Linked DNA regions of Ilumatobacter coccineus YM16-304. The protein of the gene in region 1 interacts with the protein of each later gene in a pairwise test. Links are inferred from orthologs where the notes say so. Each region holds a gene or a part of one and is shown on either strand. Other genes may lie near its edges. The genes, in order: YM304_RS24845 and ndk.

What was found.
Region 2: the proteins of YM304_RS24845 (region 1) and ndk interact in binary tests that used the Escherichia coli proteins (3 or more experiments, as listed by UniProt). The link is inferred for Ilumatobacter coccineus YM16-304 from one-to-one orthologs.

Annotation. Positions count from the first base shown.
Region 1 is NC_020520.1:3,738,816-3,754,166, reverse strand. The notes cover bases 5,204-8,015. They hold YM304_RS24845 (5-formyltetrahydrofolate cyclo-ligase), read left to right. Parts: upstream 5,204-6,278; coding sequence 6,279-6,752; downstream 6,753-8,015. Other genes in these bases: YM304_RS16835 (hypothetical protein), read left to right, coding at 7,886-8,015; YM304_RS16840 (threonine dehydratase), read left to right, coding at 6,813-7,799; YM304_RS16850 (flavin reductase family protein), read right to left, coding at 5,698-6,213; YM304_RS16855 (DUF3054 domain-containing protein), read right to left, coding at 5,325-5,687; YM304_RS16860 (Ig-like domain-containing alpha-2-macroglobulin family protein), read left to right, coding at 5,204-5,314. In the rest of the region: more of YM304_RS16860, read left to right, coding at 1-5,203; more of YM304_RS16835, read left to right, coding at 8,016-8,674; YM304_RS16830 (LysR family transcriptional regulator), read right to left, coding at 8,713-9,585; YM304_RS16825 (inositol-3-phosphate synthase), read left to right, coding at 9,647-10,957; YM304_RS22915 (transposase), read right to left, coding at 11,302-12,096; YM304_RS16815 (bifunctional 5,10-methylenetetrahydrofolate dehydrogenase/5,10-methenyltetrahydrofolate cyclohydrolase), read left to right, coding at 12,307-13,155; YM304_RS25100 (hypothetical protein), read right to left, coding at 13,291-13,998; YM304_RS16810 (SdrD B-like domain-containing protein), read left to right, coding at 13,979-15,351. UniProt on the Escherichia coli protein: Involved in the removal of 5-formyltetrahydrofolate.
Region 2 is NC_020520.1:2,039,098-2,054,410, reverse strand. The notes cover bases 12,540-15,313. They hold ndk (nucleoside-diphosphate kinase), read right to left. Parts: upstream 14,245-15,313; coding sequence 13,834-14,244; downstream 12,540-13,833. Other genes in these bases: YM304_RS09180 (bifunctional folylpolyglutamate synthase/dihydrofolate synthase), read right to left, coding at 15,295-15,313; YM304_RS22315 (transposase), read right to left, coding at 14,350-15,195; YM304_RS09195 (rod shape-determining protein), read right to left, coding at 12,713-13,747; mreC (rod shape-determining protein MreC), read right to left, coding at 12,540-12,681. In the rest of the region: YM304_RS09250 (phosphoenolpyruvate carboxykinase (GTP)), read left to right, coding at 1-1,048; rpmA (50S ribosomal protein L27), read right to left, coding at 1,290-1,556; rplU (50S ribosomal protein L21), read right to left, coding at 1,572-1,880; YM304_RS09235 (hypothetical protein), read right to left, coding at 1,984-2,190; YM304_RS09230 (Rne/Rng family ribonuclease), read right to left, coding at 2,305-4,227; YM304_RS22325 (TIGR03936 family radical SAM-associated protein), read right to left, coding at 4,369-5,100; YM304_RS09220 (TIGR03960 family B12-binding radical SAM protein), read right to left, coding at 5,174-7,174; YM304_RS09215 (FtsW/RodA/SpoVE family cell cycle protein), read right to left, coding at 7,512-8,663; YM304_RS09210 (penicillin-binding transpeptidase domain-containing protein), read right to left, coding at 8,709-10,925; YM304_RS09205 (rod shape-determining protein MreD), read right to left, coding at 10,980-11,519; more of mreC, read right to left, coding at 11,527-12,539. UniProt on the Escherichia coli protein: Major role in the synthesis of nucleoside triphosphates other than ATP. The ATP gamma phosphate is transferred to the NDP beta phosphate via a ping-pong mechanism, using a phosphorylated active-site intermediate.

The DNA.
Region 1 (15,351 bases):
CGACCAGCGCGTCGACAGCGACGCGATCGTCGAGCTGATCGACTTCTCGGCCGGCGACGTGATCGACGTACGTCTCGCCACCGACGCCGAGATCGAGGCCGACGACAGCGCTCGCAACGTGATGGCCGGGGCGCTGCCGAACCGCAGCGTGGCCTTCGTGCCGGTTGCTCCGCTCGCACCCGACACCGCCGTGTCGATCTCGATCGGCCCCGGCATCCCGTCGCTCGAAGGTCCGCTCACCAGCAGCGCTGCGTACAGCGACGCCGGCCGCACCTACGCACCGCTCACCGTCACCGACCGCAACTGCGGGTACGGCGACTGCCGCCCGTTCAGCCCGTTCATCATCGAGTTCAACAACTCGCTCGACCCCGAGCTGTTCGACCCGGCCACGGTCCGGGTCGAACCGGCCGTGCCCGGTCTGCGCGCCGAGGTGTCGGGATCACAGCTCGTCGTCCGCGGTGCCACCTCCGGCAACACCACCTACACCGTCTCGGTCGCCGCCGAGCTCACCGACGTGTTCGGGCAGACGCTCGGCGAGCTCTACACCACCGACTTCTCGGTCGGACCGGCGCAGCCGTTCCTCACCGGACCGAACCGTCGCTTCGTCACCACCGACCCGTTCGCACCGACGCCGAGCCTCGCGTACACCAGCGTCAACCACGACGAGCTGTACGTCACCGCGTGGCGGGTCGACCCGTCGCAGTATCGAGACTTCGAGACGTACGTCGACTCGCTCTACGACCGCGACGCACCACGTGACCCCGAGTGGACCCCGGCGCTCACCGCGGTCATCGACATCGACGCCGACCCCGACGAGATCACCGAGACCGTGGTCGACCTGGGCGACGCGTTCGAGGTGTCGGACGGCCCGATCGTCGTCCGCGTCGAAACCGACCCCGACCTCACCCCCGACGACGACGAGTACTGGCAGAACCAGCCGATCATCACCTGGGTGCAGTCGACCACGCTCGGCGTCGACGCGTTCGTCGGCAGCGACGAGTTGATCGTCTGGACCACCGACCTCCTCACCGGCGATCCGGTGCCGAACGCCGCGGTCGAACTCGTCGGTACGAGCCGGACGACCACGACCGATGCCGACGGACTCGCCCGCGTCGACCTCGACGGTCAGGCGATCAGCGGGCTCGTCGCCACGGCCGACGGTGCCACCGGGATGCTTCCCGCCGGATGGTTCGACGGCTGGCAGGCATCGGAGCGCGGAAGCGAGAGCCGGTGGTACGTCATCGACGACCGCGGCGTCTACCGCCCTGGTGAAACCGTCCGGGTCGCCGGGTTCGTTCGCGAGATCGACGCCGCCGACGCCCAACTCGCACTCGTCGCCGGCGATCAGACCGTGCAGTACACGGTCTTCGACCCGCAGGGCAACGAGTTGGTCGTCGACACGGCCGACGTCAACGCGCTCGGCGGTTTCAACCTGACCTTCGAGGTGCCCGAGGAATCGAACACCGGGTACGCCTACATCGACATGCGTCTCGCCGGAGCCGAGCGATACAACACCAATCACCAGTTCCAGATCCAAGACTTCCGCACCCCCGAGTTCGAGGTCACGGCGCGCACCGAGTCTCCCGCTCCGTACTACGTCGGCGAGCCCGCCACCGTGGCCGTCGACGCGGCGTACTACGCCGGTGGGCCGCTGCCGAACGCCGACGTGAACTGGACCGTCTCGACGCTCGAGACCTCGTTCACGCCGCCGAACCGTGGCGACTTCAACTTCGGCATCTGGACGCCCTGGTGGTACCGCAGCTACGACGTCTACTCCGACGGTGGCGCCTATTACGAGGACGACTACTACTTCGACGAGTGCTTCGACTGCTTCCCGACGTCGGACGATCGCATTCGTGAGTTCTCCGGAACCACGAACGGCAACGGGTCGCACTTCCTGCAGATCGACTTCGAAGCCGCCGACGCCGACGGAGCACCGGTCGACCAGCCGTCGTCGGTCACCGCGGAGGCGACCGTCTTCGACGTGAACCGCCAGGCGTTCTCGTCGCGGACGAACGTGCTCGTCCACCCGGCGTCGTACTACGTGGGACTCCGGAGCGAGCGAGCATTCGTCCGCAAGGGCGAACCGCTCGAGATCGACGTGATCGTCGCCGATGTCGATGGTGCGGCGATCGCCGGCCGCGAGGTCGAGGTCGTCGCCGGACGACTCGAGTACGGCTACGACGGCGGTCGCTACACCGAACTGCTCGTCGACGAGCAGACCTGCACGGTCACCTCCGATGCGAGCGACGAGGGCGTTCGCTGCGAGTTCGCCACCGAACTCGGCGGCCAGTACCGGATCACCGCGGTCGTCGCCGACGACGCCGGTCGCACCAACCGTGCCGTGTTCACCCAGTGGGTGTCGGGCTCCACCGCACCGCCGTCGCGCAACCTCGAACAGGGCGAGGTCACGATCGTTCCCGACGCCGAGACGTACGCACCCGGCGACACCGCCGAACTGCTCGTGCAGGCGCCGTTCGCTCCGGCGACCGGACTCGTCACCGTCACCCGAGCCGGCATCGAGTCGACCCAGGTGATCGACGCTCCCGACGGGTCAGCCGTCGTGACCGTCCCGATCGCCGACGACGACATCCCCAACCTGCAGGTGCAGGTCGACATGGTCGGTTCGGCCGAGCGGGTCGGCGACGACGGCACGCCCCTGCCCGACGCGCCGCGTCGCCCGGCGTTCGCCGTCGGCCAGATCGGCCTCCAGATCCCGCCCGTCTCACGCACGCTCGACGTCACGGCCACGCCAGCGTCAGCCGATGTGTCGCCGGGGTCGGCGACCACGATCGACGTCGCCGTGGTCGACGCCGGCGGTGCGCCCGTGGCAGGTGCCGGTGTGGTCGTGATCGCCGTCGACGAGGCCGTGCTGTCGCTCAGCGACTACACGCTCCGCGACCCGATCTCGACGTTCTACCAAGGCGTGGGCACGCAACTGTCTCCTGAACTCGTGCGACGCAGCATCATCCTCGCCAATCCCGACCTGCTCGATGCCGGCATCGACCAGGGAGTCGTCGACGAGAGTGAGGACGGCGCGATGGCCGAGGCGCCTGCCGACGAGGAGGCGATGGAGGAGTCGGCCGGTGCTCCGGCCGCAGCCGACACGGTCGGCCGGGCCGCCACCGATGGCGCCGCGGCAGCGACGCCGATCGACGTCCGCTCGAACTTCGACGCACTCGCCGTGTTCGCCCCCGACGAAACGACCGGTCCAGACGGCACGATCACCGTCGACGTCGAACTTCCCGACAACGTCACCCGCTACCGCATCATGGCGGTGGCCGTCGACGGCGTCGACGAGTTCGGGTCGGGGGAGTCGTCGCTCACCGCCCGGCTGCCCATCACGGTGCGCCCGTCGGCACCGCGCTTCTTGAACTTCGGTGACCGGTTCGAGTTGCCGGTCGTGGTGCAGAACCAGACCGACGAAGCGGTCGAGGTCGACATCGCCCTCGAAGTCGCCAACCTCGACCTCGACGACGCAACGGCGTCGTCGACCGACGGCGATGCCGCGACCGGCAAGCGGGTCACGATCTCGGCCAACGACCGAGTCGAGGTCCGATTCCCCACCTCGGCAGTCGAGGTCGGCACCGCTCGGTTCCGGGTGGCCACGGTCAGCGGCGACTTCGCCGACGCCGCCGAGATCGACCTGCCGGTCTACACCCCGGCCACGGCCGAAGCGTTCGCCACCTACGGCGTGCTCGACGGCGACGACGCGATCGCCCAACCGCTTCTCGCTCCCGACGGCGTGTTCCCGCAGTTCGGTGGGCTCGAGATCACCACGTCGTCGACCGCCCTGCAGGCGCTCACCGACGCCGTGCTCTACCTCTACGACTACGACTACGAGTCGGCCGACGGCTACGCCGCTCGACTGATGGGCGTCGCCGCACTCCGCGACGTACTCGATGCGTTCGACGCCGACGGTCTTCCCGACGTCGACACGCTCAACGCCTCGGTCGGTCGTGACATCGAACGGCTGCAAGCGCTCCAGAACGGCGACGGCGGCTTCCCGTACTGGCAACGCAACCGTGAGTCGGTGCCGTGGGTGTCGATCATGTCGGCACACGCGCTCGTGCTCGCTCGCGACAACGGCTACACGGTCGACGAGAACGTGCTGTCGTTCGCACTGCAACACCTCGCCGACATCGAGAGCTACATCCCCGCCGTCTACGGCCAGGAGACGCGTGACTCGATCAGCGCCTACGCCCTCTACGTACGCGACCTCGCCGGGCAGCGCGACAGCGCCAAGGCGATCGACCTGTATCGCCGCTCGGGTGGCGTCGACGGCACGCTGCAGGTCGACGGCCTCGCCCGGCTCTGGCCGGTGCTCGACGACACCGGAGCACGCGACGAGATCGAGCGCGAGATCGCGAACCGTGCGGTCGAGACTCCTGCCGCAGCGACCTTCGCCACGAGTTACGGCGAAGACGCGTATCTGATCGCGCACTCCGACCGCCGAACCGATGGCATCGTGCTCGGCGCGCTCGTCTCCGAGACACCCGACAACGACCTGATCCCTAAGGTGGTCACCGGTCTGCTCGGCAACCAGAACCGCGGGCGTTGGCGCAACGTCTACGAGAACGTGTTCATCCTCCTCTCGCTCAACGAGTACTTCGGCACGTTCGAATCGGTCGACCCCGACTTCATCGCCCGTGCCTGGCTCGGCGACACGTACGCCGCCGAGACCGAGTTCCGTGGACGCTCGACCGACTCGTTCCTCACCGAGGTGCCGATGGCCGAGCTGGTCGACGCCGGCGACACCGACCTGGTGATCGACAAGGACGGCGCCGGGCGCCTCTACTACCGACTCGGGCTGCGCTACGCCCCCGACGACCTCGATCTCGACCCCCGTGACGAAGGATTCGTCGTCGAGCGGGTCTACGAGGCCATCGACGATCCGAGCGATGTCGTTCGCAACGACGACGGATCGTGGACGGTGAAGGCCGGCGCCTCGGTTCGAGTGCGGCTCACGATGGTCGCCGACGCCCGCCGCACGCACGTGGCGTTGATCGACGGGATGCCCGCCGGGTTCGAAGCGGTCAACCCGGCGTTCGCCACGTCGGTCACCGTGCCGCTGAGCGACCCGTCGGCACGCAGCGGCTACTGGTGGTGGCAGTGGTACGAGCACCAGAACCTGCGTGACGACCGCGCCGAGGCGTTCACGTCGTACCTCCCGGCCGGCACGTTCGAGTACACGTACGTGGCACGGGCGACGACGCCAGGCGACTTCGTCGTGCCGCCGACCCGAGCCGAAGAGATCTACGCGCCGGAGGTGTTCGGCCGGTCGGCATCCGATCGCGTCGTCATCGTCGACTGAACCGGCGCGATCAGGCGGCGACGCGGCGAGCGATGAAGCGCCAGCCGTTGAGGAAGGTGCCGAGAAACACCGACGCGACGATCACGAACGAGAGCGCCGTGCCCTCGTCGAAGAAGAAGCGGCGACACAACATGCCGACCGCCACGGTCGTGACCCAGATGATCAGTCCGGCGCGCCACGCGATCGGTTGTTTCCACACCTGCGCCGCGAGCCACGCCACGACGAGACCGATCACGAACGGTGCGGCCGTGTCGACGAGTCCGGCCACACCGGGGTTCTCGTCGTGGTTGCGTCGACCGATCGCGACGAACACCACGACGACGAACACGTCGACGCCGACAGCGGTCTCGACGCGTCGCAGCAGTTGACTCATCCGAGTCGGCTCAGCCCTCGGCCGCGAATCCGCCGAGGGTGCCCTTGAAGAACAGCAGCGGCAGCGGGGGCTCGCCGTCGTGGTCGGCGTCGGCATCGAGCGCGCCGACGCGACCGAGTACGAAGTGGTGGTCGCCCATGTCGTAGACCTCTTCGACGGTGCAGTCGATCCAGCACACCGCGCGTTCGAGGATCGGCGAACCCGACGGCGACGGACGCCACTCGACGCCCTCGAAACGGGTGTCGTCGGTGCCCGACTTGGCGAACTTCCAGCAGAGGTCGGCCTGCTCGGAGCCGAGCACGTTGACACAGAAGCCGCCCGACGCCGACATCAGGTCCCAGGTGGTCGAGCCGATCTGTGGGAGGAATCCGACCAGCGGCGGGTCGAGCGACACCGACGTGAACGACCCGATCGTGAACCCGACGGGTCCGTCGGGGCCCATGCCCGTGACGATCGTGACGCCGGTGGGGAAGTGACCCATCACCGTGCGGAAGTGGCCGGAATCGAATGCGTGGTCGTCGCTCATCGACACGGACTGTATTCGCTCCGATCCCGCGCGCCGATATCCCCGTCGGCGATACCGTCGCGTTCGTGGACGCCGGGGGAGACGACGCAGCGACTGCAGCGGCCAAGCGGAGCCTGCGCCGCGAGGCGCGAGAGCGCCGCAAAGCACTGACCGATCGCCACGAGCGCTCGGCGCGGTTGACCCGCACGCTGATCGCCCATCCCGCGGTGATCGATGCGGATCGGGTCATGGCCTACTCGGCCATGGGGAGTGAGGTCGACACGGCGATGTTCGTCGCGTGGTGCATCGAACACGGCAAGGCGGTGCTGATGCCCGAAGACGGCGTCGACCCGTCGTGGCCCGACGTGGTGATCGTGCCCGGTCTCGCGTTCACGCTCGATGGTCACCGCTGCGGGCAGGGAGGGGGGTGGTACGACCGGTTCCTTCCTGGGATCCGCGCCGACTGCGTCACGATCGGAGTCGGTTTCCGCGTTCAACTCGTCGACGAGTTGCCGATCGGCCCGTTCGACCAGTCGCTCGACATCGTGCTCACCGACTGAGGCATCCACTCGGCCCGCAACCGGCTTGCGCGATCCGATGGTGATGCGACAGGGTGCGGCATGGGCAACTTGGGGTTCACGCTCGACGAACTCGACCGGGCCGCTCGGATCGTGGGCCAGCACGTGCCGCCGACTCCGCACTATGACTGGCCGCTCCTGAGCGAGCACGCCGGGTCGCGAGTCACTGTCAAACACGAGAACCACACGCCGGTCGGCGCCTTCAAGGTGCGCGGCGGCCTGGTGTATTTCGATCGCCTCGTGCGCGAACGCCCCGAGGTGGCTGGTGTGGTGAGTGCGACTCGCGGGAACCACGGTCAGAGTCTCGCGTTCGCCGGACGCCTCGCCGAGCGATCCGTCACCATCTTCGTCCCACGGGGCAACAGCGTCGAGAAGAACGCGGCGATGCGCGCACTCGGCGCCACCGTCATCGAACACGGTGACGACTTCCAGGTCGCTCGCGAAGCATCCATCGAGCACGCCGCAGCGCACGGTCTCGAAGCGGTGCCCCCGTTTCACCGCGACCTCGTCCTCGGCGTGGCGACGTACGCACGCGAACTGTTCGACGCGGTGACGGGCGATCCGATCGACACCATCTACGTCCCGATCGGCATGGGAAGCGGCATCAACGCGATCATCGAAGTCCGCGACCTGCTCGGTCTCGACACCGCCGTCGTCGGCGTCGTGTCGGAGAACGCGCCGGCGTCGAAGTTGTCGTTCGAAGCAGGGGAGGTCCGGACCACCGAGACCGCCGCGACGTTCGTCGACGGTGTGGCGACCCGTTCCCCCGACGCCGACTCGATCGCCGGCATCGTTTCGGGAGCCGCTCGCGTGATCGCCGTGTCCGACGACGCAGTCGCCGACGCGATGCGCACGATCTTCCGCACGACGCACAACGTCGCGGAGTCGGCCGGCGCCATTGCGCTCGCCGGTCTCCTGTCGGAATCACCCGCACAGCGAGGGAACCACAGCGCGTTCGTGCTCTGCGGCGGCAACGTCGACACCGACCAGTTCGCCGAGGTGCTCTCGGGTGGCACTCCGGTCGTTTGACGCGGTCGGGAGGCTGTGACAGTCACCGGCACGGCGTCGTCGCTAAATACGGTGCTCCGGGTCCGTCGGTTTGCCACACTGTCGACATGAACCCTCGTCACCGCCTTGCCGCACTCGCCTCCGTCGCCGTTCTGGCGCTCGCCGCCTGCGGGGGAAGCGAAGACAGCGCCAGCGACGAGGGCGCCGGGGAAGTGCTCGACGAGGCCACGACCACCGTCGAGACCACCACCACGACCACGGCCCCACTGACCGGGGGCGGCGGTTCGGCCGACACGGCCGAACCGGAGACCACCGAGCCGGACGCGTCCGAGCCGGAGACCACCGAGGCGGAAGAGCCGCCGACCACCGTCCCGACACCGGAGACCACCGAGGCGCCCGCACCCGACACGACCGTCCCGGCAGAGCCCGACGAGGCGTGCCTCGAAGGTGCCTGGGTGATCACCACCGAGCAGTTGAACTCGTACTACTCAGCGCTGGCGGCCAACAGCGGTGGCGGCCTCACGCTCGGAGCCGACGGCGTCGTCAACGTCACGTTCCTCGATGGCGAGTACCAGTACACGGCCGATTTCGGCATCACTGTCGACGTGAGCGGAACCGGCGGAACCGGTGATGCCGTCGGCACGGTCAACGGAAGCTACGAGATCGTCGACGACAACGTCATCGCCGCCACGACGCTGTCGAGCGATCTGACCATCACGGTGCAAGTGGCCGGTCAGACGATCGACGGCAGCGACATGGGCAACGGACTCATCAACTCGGCACCGATCAACAACGCCGAGTTCTTCTGCGGTTCCGGCGGTGAGGGGCCGACCGTGATGTTCCAGTCGGGGCCGTCGACCGACCAGCGCCACCCGGTCGTCCTGCAAGCGGCCTGAGTCGACGACCCGAACGGTTCGCCACACCGGCGAGTCGGTCAGGTCGACCGTCGAAACCGCTCGAGCAGTTCATCGACCGCAGGGTCCGACACGGCGCCGCTCCGCCGTGCGAGGACCAGTTGGCGGTCGAGTAGGTGGGCGCCACCCGGCGCAGCGTCGCCGTCGCTCACCCGCCCCTGGCTCTCGGGCAACACCGTCCATCCCATGCCCAGCAGGACCATCTCGCGCAACACGTCCGGCTGGTGCGACTCGGCCGCCACCACCACGCTCGCTCCGAGCGAGCGCAGGTGATCCTCGACCAGACGCCGAGTATGCGATCCGTCCGGGAACAGGACCCACGGCCCCCACTCCTCCGGAGGGCCGAGTCGTTGCCCCGGTGGGGCGAAGACGTGGAGTCCTTCGGTCAGCAATGGCTCAGTCACGATGCCTGGTCGTGGCTCCGGTGGCTCCACACACGCGACGGCGTCGAGGTCGCCGTCGATCAACTGGTCGAGTAGGCGTCGCGACGGTGCGACGGTCAAGGTGAGCGTCACGTCGTGGCGGTCGGTTCGGAATCGACGGAGCGAATCACGAAGGTGGGCGACCGCCGCCACGTCGATCAGCCCCAAGCGCACCGAACCCGACTGGGCCGTGCGGAGACGGTCCGACCAGCGCGCGAGGTCGGTCGTGAGCGCCACCACCTGACGGGCGTGGTCGAGCACGGGGATCGCCGCCGACCGCAACAGTCGCCGCCGGCCGGACGCCTCGAAGAGTTTGACGCCGACTCTCCGTTCGAGTTCTGCCAGGCCCTGCGACAACGCGGACGGGCTGACGCCGACGTCGGCGGCCGCAGCGGCCCACGTCGGTGAATCGGCGACCGCCACCAGGTACTCCAGTTGGCGGATCGAGAGGTCGGGGAGGTTGCCTCGCACCCCACGCAGAATAGTTCAGACATACTTCACTGACTCGACTCTCTGTCAACGGTTGCTTAGCATGGCGGCCATGACAGTTCGACAGATCGCGCCCGCCACCGGAAAGCTCGGCGTGTTGACGCCCGGCATGGGAGCCGTGGCCTCCACGTTCATCGCCGGCGTCATCGCCGCCCGCGAAGGCATCTCCGCACCGATCGGTTCCGTGTCGCAGATGGCGCACATCCGCCTCGGCACCAAGGAAGAGAACCGCAACCCGCTGATCAAGGAATTCGTGCCGCTCGCCGACCTCGGCGACATCGTCTTCGGCGGCTGGGACCCGATCTCGCCCAACGCCATGGAAGCGGCCAAGACCGCCGGTGTGCTCGAAGGCAAAGACCTCGACTCGATCTCCGCGGAGATGGAAGGCATCGTGCCGATGGAGGCCGTGTTCGACCAGCGTTGGGTGAGCCGTCTCGAGGGCGTGCGCGTGAAGGACATCCCCAACAAGTGGGATCAGGCCGAAGCACTCATCGCCGACATGGCGCGCTTCAAGGAAGAGAACGGCTGCGACCGTCTCGTCATCGTGTGGTGTGGCTCGACCGAGGCCTACCAGGAGCCGTCGGCGGTCCACGACACGGTGGCGTCGTTCGAGCAGGGCCTGCGCGACAACGACGACAACATCTCGCCGTCGCAGATCTACTGCTACGCCGCACTGCAGAGCGACGTGCCGTACGCCAACGGTGCGCCGAACCTCACGACCGACCTGCCCTGCATGATCGAACTGTCGAAGACCAACGGCGTCCCGATCGCCGGCAAGGACTTCAAGACCGGCCAGACCCTGATGAAGACCCTCCTCGCCCCGGGCTTCAAGGCTCGCATGCTCGGTGTGCGCGGCTGGTTCTCGACCAACATCCTCGGCAACCGCGACGGCGAAGTGCTCGACGATCCCGAGAACTTCAAGTCGAAGGAAGTCTCCAAGCTCGGCGTGCTCGACGGCATCCTGCAGCCCGAGGTCTACCCCGACCTGTACGGCAACATCGACCACGTCGTGCGCATCAACTACTACCCGCCCCGTGGCGACAACAAGGAGGGCTGGGACAACATCGACATCTTCGGTTGGCTCGGCTACCCGATGCAGATCAAGGTCGACTTCCTCTGCCGTGACTCGATCCTCGCAGCGCCGATCGTGCTCGACCTCGCGCTCTTCATGGACCTCGCACATCGTGCCGGTGAGAGCGGCGTGCAGGAATGGCTGAGCTTCTACCTGAAGGCCCCGCAGGCCGCGGGCGACGTGCCGGCCGAGGCCGACCTGTTCATCCAGCAGACCAAGCTGAAGAACACGCTGCGCGAATGGATGGGCGAGCAGCCCGTCACGCACTCCGAAGCCGGCTGATCCCCCGGCTCCTCGGAGCCACCGATCTCGAACGAAGTGGGACGTCCGCACCGGGCGTCCCACTTCGCCATTTTCGCCACCCGAGGATGATTTCTGCCCAGGCCAAATGTCGTCGCGTGAGGGTGATTTCTGCCCAGGCTCGATGTCGTCGCGTGGGGGTGATTTCTGCCCAGGCAAATTGTCGTCGCGTGGGGGTGATTTCTGCCCAGGCCAAATGTCGTCGCGTGGGGGTGATTTCTGCCCAGGCTCAGAATCGTCGCGTGGGGATGATTTTTGCCCAGGCAAATTGTCGTCGCGTGGGGGTGATTTCTGCCCAGGCTCGATGTCGTCGCGTGGCTCGAGGGTCAGCGCACGGGGAGGCTGTCGAAGATCCGCTGGCGGAGGATCTGGAAGCGGGGGTCTCTGGCGAGTCGTCGTCGAGCAAGGTGTGCCTTGTTGCGCACGGTGCCCTCGTCGATGGCGAGCGCGGCGGCGATCTCCGCAGTCGTGCCGGCTCGGAGCTCCACCGCCAGGAGAATCGTGACGAGCCGGGTCGGAAGCCGTGTGGTGGGGGCTGCGTCGACGACCGACTCGACGGCGAGCCTGATCTCGTCGAGGGATGTGGTCGTCTGCGGCGGCAAGAACGCGAACGGCAGCCGGTCACCACGCTGGGGTCGAAGAACGCGCTTGCGATGTCGGACCGGGTCGAGGAGTCGTTCGAGTGGGTCGGTGCAGAGCATCGCCGGTGCTCGGCGCTCGCCGGTGTACACCGCGAAGCTTGAGTACGGATACTCGACCAGCTTCGACGTCCCCGTGATCTCCAGCGGATTGCGATGGATGTATCTCACGGTCTGCAAGAGCTGCGCATCGCTCTCGATCGGTGTCGCCCAGAAGCGTGGCTCCCAGAGCGGACCTACTCGGTCGGTGATGGCGTTGAAGTGTCGAGCGTAGAGCCCGAGCGTCTCGCCGATCGCGGCTGACACGTCGCCGTCGCGATTGCGAACGAGCGCATGAACGTGGTTGGTCATCCAGGCGTACGCCAGCAACTCGACCTGGTGTTTGCGAAACGCATCGTCGAGCCGTCGTTCGAAGATGGCTCGATCACTCGGGCGTTCGAACACGTCCTGACGGTCGACCCCACGGCTGACGACGTGGAGCATGGGAGTGGCATGTAGTTCCTTGTGTTTTCTCGGCATGACCGACAGAGGGTCGTGAGCAGCGGAAAAGGGAAAACGGTGAGGGTGATTTCTGCCCAGGCTCGATGTCGTCGCGTGGGGGTGAGTTTTGGCCAGGCTCGATGTGGTCGCGTGGGGGTGATTTTTGGACTGGCTCGATGTGGTCGTGAGTGGTGCGGAACTAGCGTGCGGGGCATGACGGCGACGTTGATGGACGGAAACTCACTGCGCGACGAGATCATCGCGGGGCTGGCGACGCAGATCGAGCAGATGGGGTCACCAGCCATCTGCCTGGCGACGGTGCTCGTCGGCGACGACGGTCCGTCGCAGCGCTACGTCAAGTCCAAGCACAAGAAGGCGGGGGAGGCCGGCATGGTGTCGCGCCACCACGGCCTCGATGCCGACGCCACGCAAGAGGAGGTCGAGGCCGTCGTCCGAGAGTTGGCGGACGATCCGTCGGTGCACGGCATCTTGGTGCAGCTTCCGCTTCCCGACGGTCTCGATCCCGAACCCGTGCTCGACCTCATCCCGGCCGAGAAGGACGTCGACGGCCTCACCGAACGTTCGATGGGGCGCCTGGTTCGCAATCGTCCTGGGCTCGTGAGCTGTACACCGCTCGGCGTCCTCCGACTTCTGGAAAAATATTCTGTGCCCACGAGCGGAGCACGCGCAGTGGTCGTCGGACGCTCGACCCTCGTCGGACTGCCACTGTCACTTCTCCTGAACCGAAAAGGTGTGGATGCGACCGTCACGATGGCGCACTCTCGCACCGCCGACATGGCGGCCGTCGTCCGCGAGGCCGACATCGTCGTGGGTGCCGCGGGTCAGGCCCGCATGATCACCGCCGACATGGTCAAGCCGGGGGCCGCCGTGATCGACGTCGGTGTGTCGCGGACCGAAGCGGGAATCGTCGGAGACGTCGATTTCGATGCCGTTGCCGAAGTCGCCGGCTGGATCACGCCCATGCCGGGCGGCACCGGGCCGATGACGATCGCGTGTCTGCTCGAGAACACACTGACAGCAGCACGACTCCAAGGACTGTGAGCCCGCCACCAGCGCCTGTCCGCTGGTGACGGCGACATTCACCAGACAGTCACCGTCGAGAGCGCTGAAGCCACCCTCGTGTCACGGCCCGATCGAGCCTGCCACGCTGGCCACAGACCGTGGCTGAAGACCACCTCATACTGGCATCCTCCTGCCAAAACGGACACGTTCCGAGGTCGATGACCACCGAGCGAAGTGGACATGCAGCATGTCACTTCTTATGCTCCCCGCTGGCGGAAATCGAAAACGAGCGGAGGATCGCATCGTGAACACGCGTATCGGGGGCGGAATCGCCCGACTCGCATGTGTGGGCCTGATCGGCGGATCGGCATTCACACTGAGCAACACATCAGCATCCGGGAGCGACTGGGTCGAACCAGCGCGCCAACCGGTGTCGTTCGTCGCGGGGTCGGTCGAAGACCCCGATGCGCCGCCGACCTCCGACGCGCCGCCGACCACCGATGCTCCGCCCACCACCGACCCGGGCCCCACGACGACGTCGCCGGAGACGACCACGAGCGTCCCGGCTTCGACGACCACGGTCCCGAGCCCGACGACGACGGTCCCTGGTTCGACGACGACGGTGCCCGGTTCGGCGACGACGGTGCCCGGATCGACCACGACGGTGCCGAATCCGACGACGACGCTTCCTGGCCCGACGACCACGACGGTGCCGAACCCGACGACCACGACGGCCCCGGGCTCGACCACGACGACGCTCCCTGGTTCGACGACGACCACGACGGTTCCGGGTCCGACGACCACGGTCCCCGGTTCGACGACGACCACCACGACCTCGACCAGCAGCACCACCACGACCGTCGTGCCGACGACATCGAGCATCGGCGACCGGGTCTGGCTCGATCGCAATGCGGACGGGGTGCAGGACCCCGGCGAGCCCGGACTCAACCGCGTCGACCTGGTCGTCGTCCACCTCGGCCCGAACGGGGCGCCGGGAGGCGGCGACGACGTGTCGTACGACGCCACCACGTCCGGCGACGGCGACTGGACCGTCGCAGGGCTCCCCGCCGGAAAGTACGTCGTCACGGTCACCGGCGGACTTCCCGCGGGCGTGGAGGCCACGTACGACGCCGACAGCGCCATCGGTTCGGCCGACCAGACGTCGATGGTCGTCATCGACGGCGACGAGGTGAACCAAGACTTCGGCTACACCCATCGCGCCGCGATCGGCGACACCGTGTTCTCCGACAACAACCTCAACGGCGTCCAGGACGCTCGCGAGTACGGCGCCTACGGCATCGAGATCCGAGTCACCGACCTCGGGGCCGACGGAGCGCGCGGTGGCGGCGACGACTCCATCGTGGGGACCTACACCACGAACAGCCTCGGCGAGTACCTCGCACCGGGACTCCTCGACGGCACGTACGCAGTCGACATCGTCGGCGGACTGCCCGACGGGGTCGAGTTCACCGTCGACCCGCAGGGCACGACCGATCCCGATGGGCTCAGCATCACCACGATCACCGGCGGTCGTGACGACCTGACCCAGGACTTCGGTTACACGCCGACCGTCGTCGGCAACAACACCATCGGCGACACGGTGTTCCACGACGCCAACCGCAACGGCATCGACGACGGGCCCGACACCGACCCGCGACTCGCAGGCGTCGGTGTTCGCATCACGTTTCTCGGAGAGGACCGGGAAGTCGGCGGCGGCGACGACGTGGTCATCGGGACCTTCCTCACCGACGACACGGGCCGCTATCAGGCGACCGGGCTCCCCGACGGGCGTTACCTCGTCGAGGTCGTGAGCGGGCTTCCCGCCGGCTTCGAGCCGACGGTCGACCCGCAGGGCACCGTGGACCCAGACGGCCGCAGCACGGTGACCCTGGCCAACGAGAGCACCAACCGCGACCAGGACTTCGGTTTCGCGGGCACCATCGCCGGCTCGAGCTCGATCGGTGACAGCGTCTATCTCGACGCAGACCTCGACGGGGTGCAGGACGATCCGAGCGACGAACCCGGAATCCCGAGCGTTCGCGTCACGCTGGTCGCCGCCGGACCGGATGGTGACTTCGGAACGCCCGACGACGTGATCGACGAACGGTTCACCGACGAGCAGGGCAACTACCTGTTCGACGGCCTGTCGGCCGGCGAGTACCGAGTGATCGTCGACGAGTCGACCGTGCCGGCAGCGCTGCGCAACACCGACGACGAAGACGGCGACAACGACGG
Region 2 (15,313 bases), 1.7 Mb from region 1 along the record:
CAACCCCGAAGGTGAATCGAAGTACATCGCGGGCGCCTTCCCGTCGGCCTGCGGCAAGACCAACCTGGCGATGCTCGTGCCGACCATCCCGGGCTGGAAGGCCGAGACGATCGGCGACGACATCTGCTGGATGAAGATCGGCGACGACGGCCGGCTCTACGCGATCAACCCCGAAGCAGGCTTCTTCGGCGTCGCACCGGGCACCAGCGACAAGACCAACCACAACGCCATGGAGACGATGTGGGGCAACTCGATCTTCACCAACACGGCACTCACCGACAACGGTGACGTGTGGTGGGAAGAGATGACCGACGAGCCGCCGGCACGCGCCACCGACTGGAAGGGCAACCCCTGGAACCCCGAGGTCGACACCCCGGCCGCACACCCGAACGCACGCTTCACGGCACCGGCGTCGCAGTGCCCGTCGGCCGCACCCGAGTGGGAAGATCCCGCCGGCGTGCCGATCTCGGCGATCCTGTTCGGTGGCCGCCGCCGCACGACCGTGCCGCTGGTGACCGAAGCCGACAGCTGGGACCACGGCGTGTTCCTCGGCTCGATCATGGCCTCCGAGAAGACCGCCGCCGCCGAGGGAACGCAGGGCGAGCTCCGCTTCGACCCCATGGCGATGCTGCCGTTCTGTGGCTACAACTACGCCGACTACTTCGCTCACTGGCTGTCGATGAAAGACCGCACCGACGTGTCGAACCTGCCGAAGATCTTCTTCGTCAACTGGTTCCGTCGCGACGACGACGGCCGCTTCCTGTGGCCTGGCTTCGGCGAGAACAGCCGAGTGCTCAAGTGGGTGTTCGAGCGCGTCGACGGCAAGTCGGAAGCGATCGACACCCCGATCGGCAAGCTGCCGCCGAAGGGTGCACTCGACCTCGACGGTGTCGACGTCGACGACAAGGACCTCGACACGCTGCTGTCGGTCGACGTCGACGGTTGGAAAGCCGCCGTGCCGCAGATCCGCCAGCACTTCGCTCAGTTCGGCGACAAGCTCCCCAGCGAGCTCTCCAAGGCCGTCGACGACCTCGAAGCCGCACTGTAATTCAGCTTCGCGCACAGCGGAGTGCTCGCTGCGCTCGCTCCGCTTCGAGTGCCTGCGGCGCACCGGGGCGCGGGAGACAAGTGCCGCACCATCCAATGTGTCCAGGGAACTGGACCGAGGGAAACAATTCGACTTGTTTCCCTCGGTCCCGGTCCCAGGGAATCAAGCCGAACATAATCTGAAAACGAGAGAAGCCCCGGCCGTGAGGCCGGGGCTTCTTCAGTTCTGCGGGTGATCCCGATCAGGCGTCAGCGCTCTCCAGCGGCTTGACGTCGACCACCTTGCGGCCCTTGCGGGAACCGAACTTGACGCTGCCGTCGATCGTCGAGAACAACGTGTCGTCCTTCCCGATCTTGACGTTCAGGCCCGGGTGGAACCGAGTTCCACGCTGGCGGATGATGATCGAGCCGGCGGTGATCTTCTCACCGTCGAACGCCTTCACGCCGAGGCGTTGTGCGTTGGAGTCGCGCCCGTTGCGGGTTGAGCCGCCACCTTTGGTCTTTGACATGGGGTATCTCCTGTCTCAGCTCGTGATCGAGGTGATCTCGACCATGTGGTACTTCTGGCGGTGCCCGTACCGGCGACGGTTGTTGGTCCGGCGCTTGTAGGTGAAGCCGTTGATCTTCGGACCAGCGACACGGGCAACGATCTTGCCGGACACGGTTGCGCCCTTGAGTTCGTCGGGGGTGGAGAGCACGGTGTCGCCGTCGACGATCATGACAGGGGTGAGCGAAACTTCGCTTCCCTCGTCACCATCGAGCAACTCGACTCGGACCTGTTCTCCTTGGGCGACCTTTTCTTGCTTGCCGCCTGAAGCGATTACTGCGTACATAGCGAAAGACGATGCTAGCGCCGCCGAACCACCGTTACACCGGTTCGGCGGCCGTCACAGCCGATTCTTCCCGGACGGTTTGTCTCTGAGACAAACCGTCCGGTCAGCAGACGTTGCAGGAGCCGTCGTCGGTGCCGGGCACCGCTTGAAACTCGACCTTCAACTTCTTGCTCAGCCCACCCTTGGTCACCACACGCATCGACTCGGCCATGCCGATCAACTGCGGGGTGATGAGGATCTGAAACTTCTCGTGACGCAGCTTGCGGTACGGAGCGAGGTTCTTGCCTTTGACGTTGGTGTCGACCGACACCTCAGCGACTTTGCCTCAACCGGTGGGGCGGATGAAGTCGATCGACATCGTTCCGCCCTTCTTGGCCAAGACCTTCTGAGCGTCGTCGGTGATCTCGATCCGCATCAGACCAGCCTATTCGAGCATCGAGAAATCGACGCGCACGCCCCGACCGTCGCAGTCCGGGCAGATCTCGCTGTACTCGGTCAGCAAGCCCTCACCGATGCGCTTGCGGGTCATCTCGACGAGACCGAGCTCGCCGACATCGAACACCTGCGAGCGGGTCTTGTCACGAGCCAGCGCGTCGCGGAGCGCCCCGGCCACCTTGGCCCGGTTCTCCTTGATCTCCATGTCGATGAAGTCGATCACGATGATGCCGCCGATGTCACGCAAGCGCAGCTGCTTGGCCACCTCCTCGGCCGCCTCCATGTTGTTGTGGAAGACGGTCTCCTCGAGGTTCGACTTGCCGACGTTCTTGCCGGTGTTGACGTCGATGACCGTGAGCGCCTCGGTGTGCTCGATGATGAGCGACCCACCCGACGGCAGCCAGACCTTGCGGTCGAGCGCCTTGTGCACCTGCTCGTGCACGTGGAAACGCTCGAACAGCGACAAGCCCTCCTTGTCGGCGTCGTAGTACTCGATGCGATCGGCCAGCTCGGGGTTGAACGCCTGAACGTAGTCACGCACCTCCTCGTACAAACGCTTGTCGTCGATCATCACACCGCGGTAGTCGGCGCTGAACTCCTCACGGATCACGCGCACCGCGAGCTCGGGCTCCCGCGACAGCAGCGTCGGGCGCTGCGCCTTGGCCGCCTTCTTCTCGATCTCGTCCCACTGCTTGAGCAGGATCGTCATGTCGGCGACCAACTCGTCCTCGGTCGCGTGCTCGGCTGCCGTACGAACGATCAGGCCGTGCTGGTCGGGCTTCACCCGGTCGAGGATGTTGCGGAGCCGCTTGCGGACGTCGTCGGGCAGGCGCTTCGAGATGCCGTACGTCTTCGAGTTCGGGATCAGCACCACGAAGCGTCCCGGCAGCGACACCTCCTGCGTGAGGCGAGCGCCCTTGTGCGCGATCGGGTTCTTGGTGACCTGGCACAGGATCAACTGCTTGTTCTTGAGGATGTCTTCGATGCGCGGGTTCTTGCCCTTGACCTCGATGTCCTCGGGGTCGTACTGCACGTCACCGCGGTACAGCACCGCGTTCTTCGGCGTCGTGATGTCGACGAATGCGGCTTCCATGCCCGGCAGCACGTTCTGCACCTTGCCCACGTAGATGTTGCCGTGGATCTGCGCGACGTCGTCGGCCGGACGGCTCACGTAGTGCTCGATCAGGCTGCGACCTTCGAGCACGGCGACCTGCGCCATGCCAGGACGAACCTGGACGCACATGAAGTACCGGCCGATCGGCTTGCCGTCACGCTCACGACCCTTGCGCTGCTCGAGCAGCGCCTCGTCGAGCGCTGCGTCCTTTCCACGCCCACGACCGCGACCGCGGCCCTTCTTCTTCTGGCCGCCGCCGTCGCTCTGCTTCTGTTTCTTCTGGCCGTCGTTGCGCTGGCGCGACGATCCGTCACCCTGGCCACCACCGTTGCCACCGCCACGACCACCGCGACGGCGCTTCTTCTTGCCCTCACCGGACCCGCCATCGGCATCGCCCGATTTGGACGACGACGCTGATGCCGACGGTGGCGGCGACGTCGGAACCGGCATGGTGTCGCCGATGCGGGGGCGTTTCACCAGCGCCTTCTCGGCCGCCTCCTTCGACGCTCGCCCCTCGCTGATCTTCTCGGGCAGTTCGACGTCGTTGCGGGCATCTCCACCCACCGGGCCGTCGCCGTCGGGACGCGAGCGTTCCTGGCCGCCGCGGCGATGCTGTCCGCCGCGTGATCCCCGCTTGCTCTGTCCGCCACCGCTGCGCTTCGGCGCACCGCTGCCGCTGCCGCTGCCGCCGTCGCCGTTGGCCGGCGAGTCGCCGCTACCCGACGAGTCGTTGGTCGAACTCGACGATTCGGACGTGTCCTTCGACGGCCCGGACCCGTCTGAGGCGTCTGGTGCCATTCCCTGATCGTTGCTCATGTTGATGAAAGTCCCTTCTCGGAGGCGTGCCGAATCGGCCGTGCCCCACCACCCCGGCCGGGACACACAGGGTCCGGGTCAGGGCATTGATGTTCGTGCCGCCGCATCGGGTGATGGGGCGGGTCATGCGCTCAGACCCCTGTCGAGCGCGAGGTCGGCATCGAGCGGAATCACTTCACGCCGAACGCCGTCGGATTCGATCCACTGGTGTGTGCGCAACACGCGCACCCCGACCGCGTCGATCCCCGGAAACACCATGGTGGCGAGTTCCGCTGGTCGGAGAGCCCGACCGATCGTGACGAGTTCGGCGACCAGCTTGTGTCCCGTGTCATCGGGACGGAGGTCTCGGATCAGGGGTCGGACATCGTCGGTACGACGTTGCCCTTTGCGCTCACGTTCGACGAGCAGTTCGTCGGCGGCGAGCAAGCGCTGGGTGGCCGAGTCCAGCAGTTCGGGGTCGATCCCTGGCCCGGTCATCTCCCACGTGGTGGAAGTGACCTGTTCTTGGAGTGATCCGGTGGACGGATCACGATCCACGACTCTGGCGACGTCGATACCCACCGGCAACGCGTCACTCAACGACTCCCCGAGCGACGTGGTCCAGTCGCCCCAGTCGGACGCCGCCGGGTCGATGTCGGCGCCCTTCGCGAGATCGATGTCGATGTATTCGGCGACCGATTCGGCACCGGTCGGCAACGCGAGTCCGAAGCTCAACTTCGGACGAGGGGTGAAACCTTCGGTGTACGCCACGGGAAGATCCACTCTACGCAAGGCACGCTCCCACAGACGTGCACCGTCGCGGTGGCTCACGAAACGGACCTTGCCCAGCTTCGAGTACCGAACCCGCAGCCTCACCCCGACGTTCGATATCACCGCGCAGCACCTGTACTCGTGTGGTGTGCAACACCTGTACTCGTGTGGTGTGTCGTCATCTCGTGGCTCCGAGAGTGACGGGGACTTCGTGGCCGCGGGACAGATCCTGGCCCGTTCCCTGGCTGCCGCCGGCGGGAGCGACCGGCGAGGCCACGACGTGTTCGATGCCGTACCCGGTGCACACACCGCAGTCGTAGCACGGGGTCCAACGGCAGTCTTCGACACCGCTCTCGGCGAGCGCGTCCTGCCAGTCGTCCCACAGGAAGTCATGGTGAAGCCCTGCGGTGAGATGCGCCCACGGCAGCACCTCGTCCTCGTGGCGGTGCCGAAAGGCGTACCAGTCGAGCGACAGGTCCTCGGCGGTGAGCGCGCCGGTCCACCGATCGAGGTCGAAGTGCTCACCCCACTCCTGGAACGTGCCGCCCTCGCGCCACACGCGCTCGATCACACGGCCCAGTCGACGGTCGCCACGGCTCGCCACGCTCTCGGCGGTGCTCGCATCGGCGTCGTGCCACTTGAGGTTGACCGCACCGTTGCGGCGGGTGGCGTCTTGCAGCAGGCCGATCTTGCGACGCAGTTCCTCGCGGGTGTTCTGTCCGAACCATTGGAACGGCGTGTGCGCCTTCGGGACGAAACCGCCGACGCTGACCGTGACCGACGCCCGGTGCGTGTGGCGTTTGCCGATCTCGGCACAGTTCTTCGCCAGTTCCGCGATGCCGAGCACGTCGTCGTCGGTCTCGGTCGGCAGGCCGATGAGGAAGTAGAGCTTCATCCGCGTCCACCCTTGCGAGAACGCCGACTCGACCGCCCCGTAGAGGTCTTCTTCGAGGATCAGCTTGTTGATCACCTGGCGCAGACGCCACGTGCCGGCCTCGGGAGCGAACGTCAGCCCCGACCGGCGGCCCGAGTTGACCTCGCCGGCCAGGCCGACCGTGAACGCATCGACGCGCAACGACGGCAGGTTGATCGTGGTGCCGCATCCGATCGACATGGCATCGGGATGCGATTGGTGCGCCGCCTCTTGGTCGGCGAGCACGCCCTTGATCACCGGTTCGATGTCGCTGAAGTCGGCGGTCGACAGCGATGTGAGGCTCACCTCGTTGTACCCGGTGCGCTGCAGCCCGTCGGCGATCATCGTGCGCACCTGTTCGGCTGGGCGCTCCCGGACCGGGCGGGTGATCATCCCGGCCTGGCAGAAGCGACAGCCACGCGTGCACCCGCGGAACACCTCGACGCTGAGTCGGTCGTGGACCACCTCGGTGAGCGGCGTGAGTGGCGTCTTCGGGTAGGGCCACTCCCCCAGGTCGGCGACGGTGCGCTTGTCGACCGTGGCGGGCACGTCGTCGAACCGAGGCGTGACAGCGGCGATCCGCCCCATCGGTTCCCCATCGACCGGTTCGGCGTACGTGACCTCGTACAGCGACGGCACATAGACACCGGGCACCTTCGACAGTCGGCGCAACACCGACGCTCGATCGACCGCTCGACCGGCGGCGCGATCGACTTTCCACCCGTGCAGCACTTCGGTGATCTCGCTGATGACCTCTTCGCCTTCGCCGAGCACGGCGAGATCGATGAAGTCGGCGAGCGGTTCGGGGTTGAACGCACAGTGCCCGCCGACCACCACGAACATGTCGTCGTCGCCACGTTCGGCCTGGCGAACCGGTGCTCCGGCCAGGTCGATCATGTTGAGCACGTTGGTGTAGACGAGTTCGGCCGAGAGGTTGAACGCGAGGATGTCGAAGTCGCTCGCCGACCGATGGGTGTCGACCGAGAACAGCGGCAGATCGTTGGCCCGCAGTTCGGCATCGAGGTCGGCCCACGGCGCGTAGGTGCGCTCGGCGACCGCGTCGGAGCGTTCGTTGAGGATCTCGTACAGGATCTGCAGGCCCTGGTTGGGAAGCCCGATCTCGTAGGTGTCGGGGTACGCCAACAGCCACGAGACCTTGGCGGGATGGTGGTGCGGGTCGGCGATGCCGTCTTCGAGCCCGATGTACCGTGCCGGCTTCTGGACCCGAGCCAGCAACGGCTCGAGGTCAGCCCACACCGAAGTCATCGAACGATTCTACCGTCACCCCCTGTGCCGCAGGCCGGACCCTCCGTGCTCCACCTGGTTACGCCCATCCCGGATGGAAGTAACCAGGTTCACGCCAAAGTTGATGACATCGCTCCGGGAGCAACGTCATCAACTTGCTCGGCTGATCGGGTGAGGGTGGGGTGAACGTGTCGCACCACGACCAGGCCTCGGCGACGAAGTCGCCCCGCCGCCAGTCGCCGAGCGAAACACCGGATCTCACAGTCGAGCCGCAGGCGAGCGGCGGCGTCAGCCGTCGAAAAGGCGCATCCCCGACGCAGTCGGGGTGAGGCGACGAAGTCGCCGGGCGCTGACGGAGTCAGCGCATGCGCCGCATGTGGACGCTCTGGACGATGCCGAACATGGCGAAGTACACGATGAGACCGGAGCCGCCGTAGCTGATGAACGGGAGCGGCAGGCCGGTGACCGGCATGATCTTGAGCGTCATCCCGACGTTCTGGAACGTCTGCCAGAGGAGCATGACGAACACGCCGGCGCACAGGTAGGTACCGAGCAGGTCGCGCGACAAGTGGGCGATGCGCCAGATGCGGATGAGTGCGATGGCGATGAGGCCGAGCACCACGGCGCAGCCGACGAGCCCGAACTGCTCACCGACCGCGGCGAACGGAAAGTCGGCCCACATCACGGGGATGTCGCCATCGTTGGTGAGCGGCCCCTGGAGCCAGCCCTTGCCCCACACGCCCCCGGTGCCGAGGGCGCGCATGGCGTTGTCGGCCTGGTACGTGTCGTCGGCGCCGGCGGCCGACGGGTTGATCAGCGCCTGGATGCGAGCCACCTGATACGAGTTGACCAGGCGCCCGACGAACGCCGCTGCGACCGTGGCGATCGACAGGAACGAGATGGCGAAGATGTAGCGCACCTTCGCCCCGGCGACGAGCAGCACGCCCATCGCGATCGACACGATGACCGATGCCGAGCCGAGGTCGGGTTGCACGATCACCAGCACGGCTGGCAGCCCGACGATGATCAGCCCTCCGAGGAAGCGGGCATAGGAGACCTCTTCGCTGCGTTCTTCGGCGAGGAACGCAGCGAGCATCAGCAAGGTCGTGAACTTCGCGAGCTCGGCCGGTTGCACGTTGATGGGGCCGAGGTCGAACGAGATGCGGTCCTGTCCGCTGGCCACGCCGAGCAGGAACAGGAACACCAGGCTGACGACGGTGACGATGTAGAGCGTGCGGGCCCGCTCCTTCCAGAACTCGTAGTCGACGGCCATCACGCCGACCATCACCACCGCGGCGACGATGCCGAACACCACCTGACGGGTGACGAACGCGTACGGGTCGGACACGATGCGCCCACGCGACGTGGAGAACACGATGAAGCAACCACCGACGGCCAACACGACCTGCACGGTCATCAGGATCCAGTCGATGTTGCGACTGGGGTCGGCCGGACTCGCTTTGATGTTGCCGAGCCCGGAATCGGGCCTGCGCGTCAGGAAGGCGGTCACGAGGTCAGTATCGCAAAGCTGCGAAGCGTCGGAGGTGCCACTGGGTCACTCGGTGGTGCTCACGGCGGAGTACCGACCGGCGTAGCACGACTGATCGGTCAAGTCGTTCTCGGGCGCCGCGAAGATCGAGTTGGTGTCGAGCGGATCGGACAGCACGACCGGATCGGCCGGGGCGAGTCCCGACAACTGCATGAAGATGCACTTCACCACGGGGCCGGCGGCCTGCGAGCCGTAGCCGGCCTTCTCGAGGTAGGCGCTCACCGTGTACGGCCGCTCGGCGTCGGTGCTGTAGGCGGCGAACGCCGACGAGTCGTTCCACGGGTAGTTGTTGCGTCCCTGGGCCGTACCGGTCTTGCCGGCGAGCGGGATCGCCTCGGAGCCACGCGGGTAGTAGTAGAAGAGTTTTTCGCCGGTGGTCGAGTGGTAGTAGTCGCTGGTCGTGCCGGGGCCGTAGATCACGCGCTGCAAGCCGGTCGTGATCTCGTCTTTGAACTCCTGCGGGAATGGGATCTGTCGAACCAGATCGCCCCGCACGTTCGGTTCGACCGCGAACTGTGCCTGAGCGATGTCGGCGAAGCCGGGCTCGACGGAGTCGGGCACGCCTGGCTGGTAGATCGCCTTGACGATCTCGGGCTTCAGCACGAAGCCGCCGTTCGCGAGCGTCGAGTAGCCGGTGGCGAGGTGCAGCGGCGACGCGGACAACAAACCCTGTCCGATGGACAACTGGACGTTGTCGCCGGTGTAGTAGTCCTGACCTTCGGCCTCGGAGATCACGCCGAGCTCCGCGTAGCGCGCCTTGAGCTCCTTGTCGGGCACCGTGCCGTCGAATTCGAACGGTAGGGCGATGCCGGTGTCTTCACCGAACCCGAAGAGTCGCACCTGCTCCTGGAGGACCGGGCCGAAGTCGTTCTCGACCATGATGTTCTCGCCGATGCGGTAGAAGAACGCATCGCTCGACACCGCGAGCGCGGTCTCGACGTCGACGGAGCCGTAGACACAGGGTCGGCCGGTGCCGCTGCATGTGGCGTTCTTGAACACGCATCGCACCAATCCGGAGTTGCACCGGTCTTGGTCGATCGACGTCATTCGATACGTGCCCTCGTCGGTGTAGTAGTCGTTCACCCCCATCAAACCGGTGCTCAGCGCGGCGTACGCGGTGAACGGCTTGAAGGTCGAGCCGAGGTTGTAGCGACCCTGGATCGCTCGATTGACGAGGATCGACTCGTCGGGGTCGATCGGGTCGCCGAACTCGTCTACGGCCGGGAACAACTGCTCGAACTTGCCCCCACCGAGGTCGGACTCGAACCACCGGTTGTCGAACGTCGGGTAGCTCGCCAAGGCGACGATGTGCCCGTTCTCCCAGTTCTGGACCACGACCGCTCCCGCGGGCGCTTTGAACGGCACCTCTTCGGGGTACTCGGGGAAGAAGCGCTCGACGAAGTTCGTCTCGGGGTCGAGCCCATTGCGCGCCGTTGCCAGTCGTCGCAGCTTGAGCTGACTCTCGAGCGCCTGCTCCGCGTACTGCTGCTGGTCGAGATCGATCGTGAGTTGGATGTCGTTGCCGTTGATCGCCGGCACGCGCTCGATCTCTCGCACGATCCGACTCGACTTGTCGACCTCGTACACGACGTATCCCCACTGTCCGTGGAGCTCGCGTTCCATGCTCGCTTCGATGCCGAACTGGCCGACTCGTTCGTTGAGGAAGTAGCCGTCGCCGACGTAGGCATCTTTGGTCTCGGCGGTGATGCTGCCCATGTAGCCGACGACGTGACTGGCGAGCGGCGCATATGGATAGACGCGGCGCGCCTCTTCGATGATCTGCACGCCGGGCAGGTCTTCGACTCGTTCGAGCAGCGTTGCGGCGGTGCGCTCGTCGATGTCTTCGGCGACCGGCATCGGCAGGAACGGGCTGTAGACCTGGCTCTGGAACCGGCGTTCCATCTCTTCGACCGGCACGCCGACCCAGCCCGACACCCGGCTGAAGAGTTCGGTGCGGTTCGATTCGCTGCGCAGCACCTCCCAGTCGATGCCGACGGTGAGCACCCGCTCGTTGTCGGCGAGGATCCGTCCATCGGCGTCGAAGATGCGTCCGCGCTCGGGGAGCAACGGCACGGTGCGCCGCTTGGTCTGGTCGACCTCTTCTTGCAGCCCTTCCTGTTCGACGGTCTGCAAGAACCACAGGCGAGCACCGACGAGCCCGAAGAGCATCGTTGCGACGAGCGCCAGAACACCGAGGCGAGCGGCCCGCTTGTCTACTGCCATCGAACCATTCTGCCTGTCACACAACCGTCATACATGGCAGAACCGCGAAACTCTTCAGATCAGATCCTGGGTCGTCGGGGCGGTCCACTCGCTCCCCCGGACGCGCAGACACCATCGGGCGACCGGCACCATGATCGGACTGATCACCATCGAACTGAACGCGACGATGGGCACCACCTTCGCCATGTCGGCCGGCCACGGGTTGCGTTGGCCGATGAACAGTCGCACCACGGGCAGCAGCGCTTCGCCCGCTGCGGCGCCGAAGAACACGAAGATCGCGAGCAGCCACCACTGCGGGTCGGCGGCGATCAAGGCGAGCAATCCGGCCACCACGCCTGCGAGCGTGAACGCGATGGCCGTGGAGCCGAGCGGCGTTCCTTCGACGAGATCGAACATCATGCCGAGTGTGAACCCGGCGATGGCACCGCCTTCGGAGCCGCCGACGGCACCGGCTGCGGCGACGAGCGCCAACACGAGTTGCACGATGACGCCGCTGATCTGCAGGTCGACGAACAGCGTTCGCTGGAGGGCGAGCACGATCATCCCGACGGGGACGAGGCGGATCAGCGAACTCTGGTACAGCGCAGCGAGCACGTGCCGCTCACTGCTCGACTTCGGAGGCGGGTCGGTACAACACGACCTGCACGAAGTTGAGTCGGTCGAGGTCGGCGTTGAGCATGACTTCGAGGATGGGGCCGGCCACGCCGGGACGGTCGGCACGGTTGACGACCCGTCCGATCGGAATGTTGGGCGGGGCGAGGCTGTCGGCGCCGCCTGCCGTGGTGACCAGGTCACCCTCCTGCAGGATGGCGAGCGACGGGTTGTCTTGCAGGAACCTGATCTGCGGCAGGCGATCTTGTCCCTGCCCCTCCATCGCTCCGAACTCCTTCTGGAATTGCGGCAGCGTGGTGGTGGTGACGACGGGCGGGATCGTCGTCTGGACCGGGCTGCCGTCTGCCGGGATGGCCGGCGGGAGATCGAGCCCCTCGGGCACCGTCGTGGAGGTGACCGACGTCGTCTCGTCGGGGTCGGACGTGTCGGCCTGCGGCAATTCGAAGCGGTCGCCGAGCACGTCGAGCGCCGTCGTGGTGGTCGGTACGTCTGGGTCGACGATGTCGGCGATCTCGTCGTCGTCGAATCCCGATGGCGTGGTGGTGGAGGTCTCGTCGTCGGACCCGTCGCCGTCGACGCTGCCGGTACCGCCGAGGATCTCGACCGGCATCGCGAAACGCGGGTCGGTCACGAGCATGACCTGCGACGAGTTGAGGCGGACGCGGGTGACACGACCGATGAGCCCAGCGCGGTTGACCACCGGCATGCCGATCGCGACGTTGTCGAGGCTGCCCTTGTTGATCTCGATGATCTGGTCGATGTTGTTCGCCGAGGCGCCGACCACTTCGGCCTTCTCGGTGTCGATACCGGCGAGCGACGGCAGGTCGTTGAGCGCGAGCAACTGCTGGGAGTCGACGACGCTCGCTTCGGCCGCGGCTTGCGTGCCGATCAACTCGTCGACGCGCTGCTGCAGGATCTCGTTCTCACGTTCGAGGTCGTCGTAGTTGGAGTACGAGTCCCACGCCCGCTTCACCGGGTTGGTCACGACGTCGGCTGCGGTCTCGACCGGCGTCATCGCCACCCCGAACGCATCGCGGGCTCGGTCGAGCACCGCATTGCCCCGCAGATCGAGCGTGAGGATCAGCGCCGATGACAACAGGAGCGCGATGATGACTCGCCTCCGACCGACCGTGTAGATCGCCATGATGAATGACTGCTCCGGAAATCCGGACGGATCAGTCTTCGCCGCCCATCGACATGAGGCCGCGCATCGCGTCGATGTTCTCGAGCGCCCGGCCGGAGCCGATCACGACGCTGTAGAGCGGTTCGTGGGCGATTCGGATCGGCATGCCGGTCTCGTGGCTGAGCCGTTCGTCGAGGCCACCGATGAGGGCGCCGCCGCCGGCGATCATGATGCCGTCTTCCATGATGTCGGCAGCGAGCTCGGGCGGGGTCTTGTCGAGCGTTGTCTTCACCGCGTCAACGATTGCAGAGATCGGCTCGGCAAGGGCTTCACGGACGTGTTCTGTCGTGAGCTGGATGGTTCGCGGCAGACCCGAGATGAGGTCACGGCCGCGGATGTCGGCGGTGAGTTCTTCGTCGAGCGGCCAGGCCGACCCCATCTGGATCTTGACCTCTTCGGCCGTGCGATCACCGATCGCCAGCGAGAACTCCTTCTTCACGTACTGCAGCACCGCGTCGTCGAGTTCGTCACCGGCCACGCGGACCGATTGCGCCGTGACGATGCCGCCCAGCGAGATGACGGCGACCTCGGTGGTGCCACCGCCGATGTCGACGATCATGTTGCCCGACGGTTCGTGCACCGGCAGGTCGGCACCGATGGCTGCGGCCATGGGCTCTTCGATGATGTGCACCGGCTTGCGCGCTCCGGCGTACTCGGCGGCGTCTTGCACGGCGCGCTGCTCGACACCGGTGATGCCCGACGGCACGCAGCTGACCATGCGCGGCTTCGACCACTTCGACGCGTGCACCTTCTGGATGAAGTAGCGCAGCATCTTCTCGCACACTTCGAAGTCGGCGATGACACCGTCTTTGAGCGGGCGGATCGCCTTGATGTGGTTCGGCGTGCGACCCATCATCCGCTTGGCTTCCATACCGACCGCCACGGGGCGGCCGTCGTTGACGTTGATGGCGACGACAGACGGCTCGTCGAGCACGACACCTTGGCCGCGCACGTAGATCAGTGTGTTCGCCGTGCCGAGGTCGATGGCAAGGTCACGCCCCAGGCTGAGTGGGTTGTTGCGGGCCATGTTGTTGGCCCTCCTTCGCGAGCTGTTGATTCGAGAACTTCATTCTGGCACGCACGTTTGCGGCCGGAATTCATGATCGTTGAATGTTACAGATTCGGGAAGAAGATCCCGATTTCGCGGGTGGCCGACTCGAGCGAGTCGCTGCCGTGCACGAGGTTCTCGGTGAACAGGATGCCGAGGTCGCCGCGGATCGTGCCGGGGGCGGCGTCGCGAGGGTTGGTGGCGCCCATCATGTTCCGGACGACCTGCCAGGTGTCTTCGGGACCTTCGACGACCATCGCCAGGACCGGGCCGCGGCTCATGAACTCGACGAGCTCACCGTAGAAGCCCTTGCCGACGTGCTCTTCGTAGTGACGAGCGAGCGTGTCGGCGTCGAGCGTGCGCAGGTCCATCGCGACGATGTCGAGGTTCTTCGACTCGAAACGCGAGACGACCTCGCCGATGAGCTTGCGTTCGACGGTGTCGGGCTTGAGGAGGACGAGAGTGCGATCTGACATGGCCGAGAACGCTACCGCCCCACGAGCCCCGTCAATCGGTGTCAGACACCGATTGACGGAAGTGGCGCAGATGCTGCCCTCACCCGCCCCGCCCGTCATCCGGTGTCAGACACCGGATGACGCAGGCTCCACCTCGACGGCCAAGACCGACATGGCCCGAGCCATCAACTGCTGCAGCGATGGCGACGATTCCAGGCGGCGTTCGCACCGGGCTACGTAGCTGCGGGCCGCACCGTCGCCGAGTTCGCTCACGGTCGAGATCTCGTCGAACTCCAAGCCCGATGACCGGGCCACGAGGGTCTGGGCCGCGCGTCGCTCCGCGAGCGAGTGCACCTCCGGGCACGGCCCACTTGCCACGGTGACCGCCGCCTCGATCTCGCTGTCGCTCCAGCGGCCTGCCGCGTCGGGTTCGACGTCGCGCGCTCGCTCGACGAAACGATCGACGCGCGCTCCTCCGTGTCCGAAATGCTCGCGGACGAACGACTGGTTGAGCCACTCTCCGTCGGCGCGGTCACCGACGAGAATCCCGAGGCTCGACCATCGGTACGCCGCGAGTGGCGCATCCCAGCCCAGGTCGAGCGGGTTCGCATGGATGTACCGCACGAGCCACAGGCGATGTGCGTCGAGCGTGACCGGCACCGAATGGAAGCGACCACGGAAGACGGCGCCGTCGACCTGGCGCCGGGTGTTGGCCTTCCGAGTGAACTCGGCACCGAGCCACTTCATCGCCTCCGAGAGACGCCCCTCTCGAGATCGAACCAGCAGGTGAAAGTGATTTCCCATCAGGCAGTAGCAGTGGACTTCGAGCCCGAACCGCTCTTCGAGTTCGGAGACGAGGCGCACGAAGCACGCTCGATCGTCGTCGTCCCTGAACACGATCCGCCGTCCGGCCCCACGGTTCATCACGTGGTGCCAGGCACCTTCCCAGTCGATGCGTTGCGTTCGGCCCATGCGTCCAGTGTGACGACGGCGTGCCTCACAGTTGGCTGCGTCATCGGGTGTCTGACACCGGATGATGCGTCATCGGGTGTCTGACACCGGATGACGGGGTCAGTCGGAGAGGCGGCTC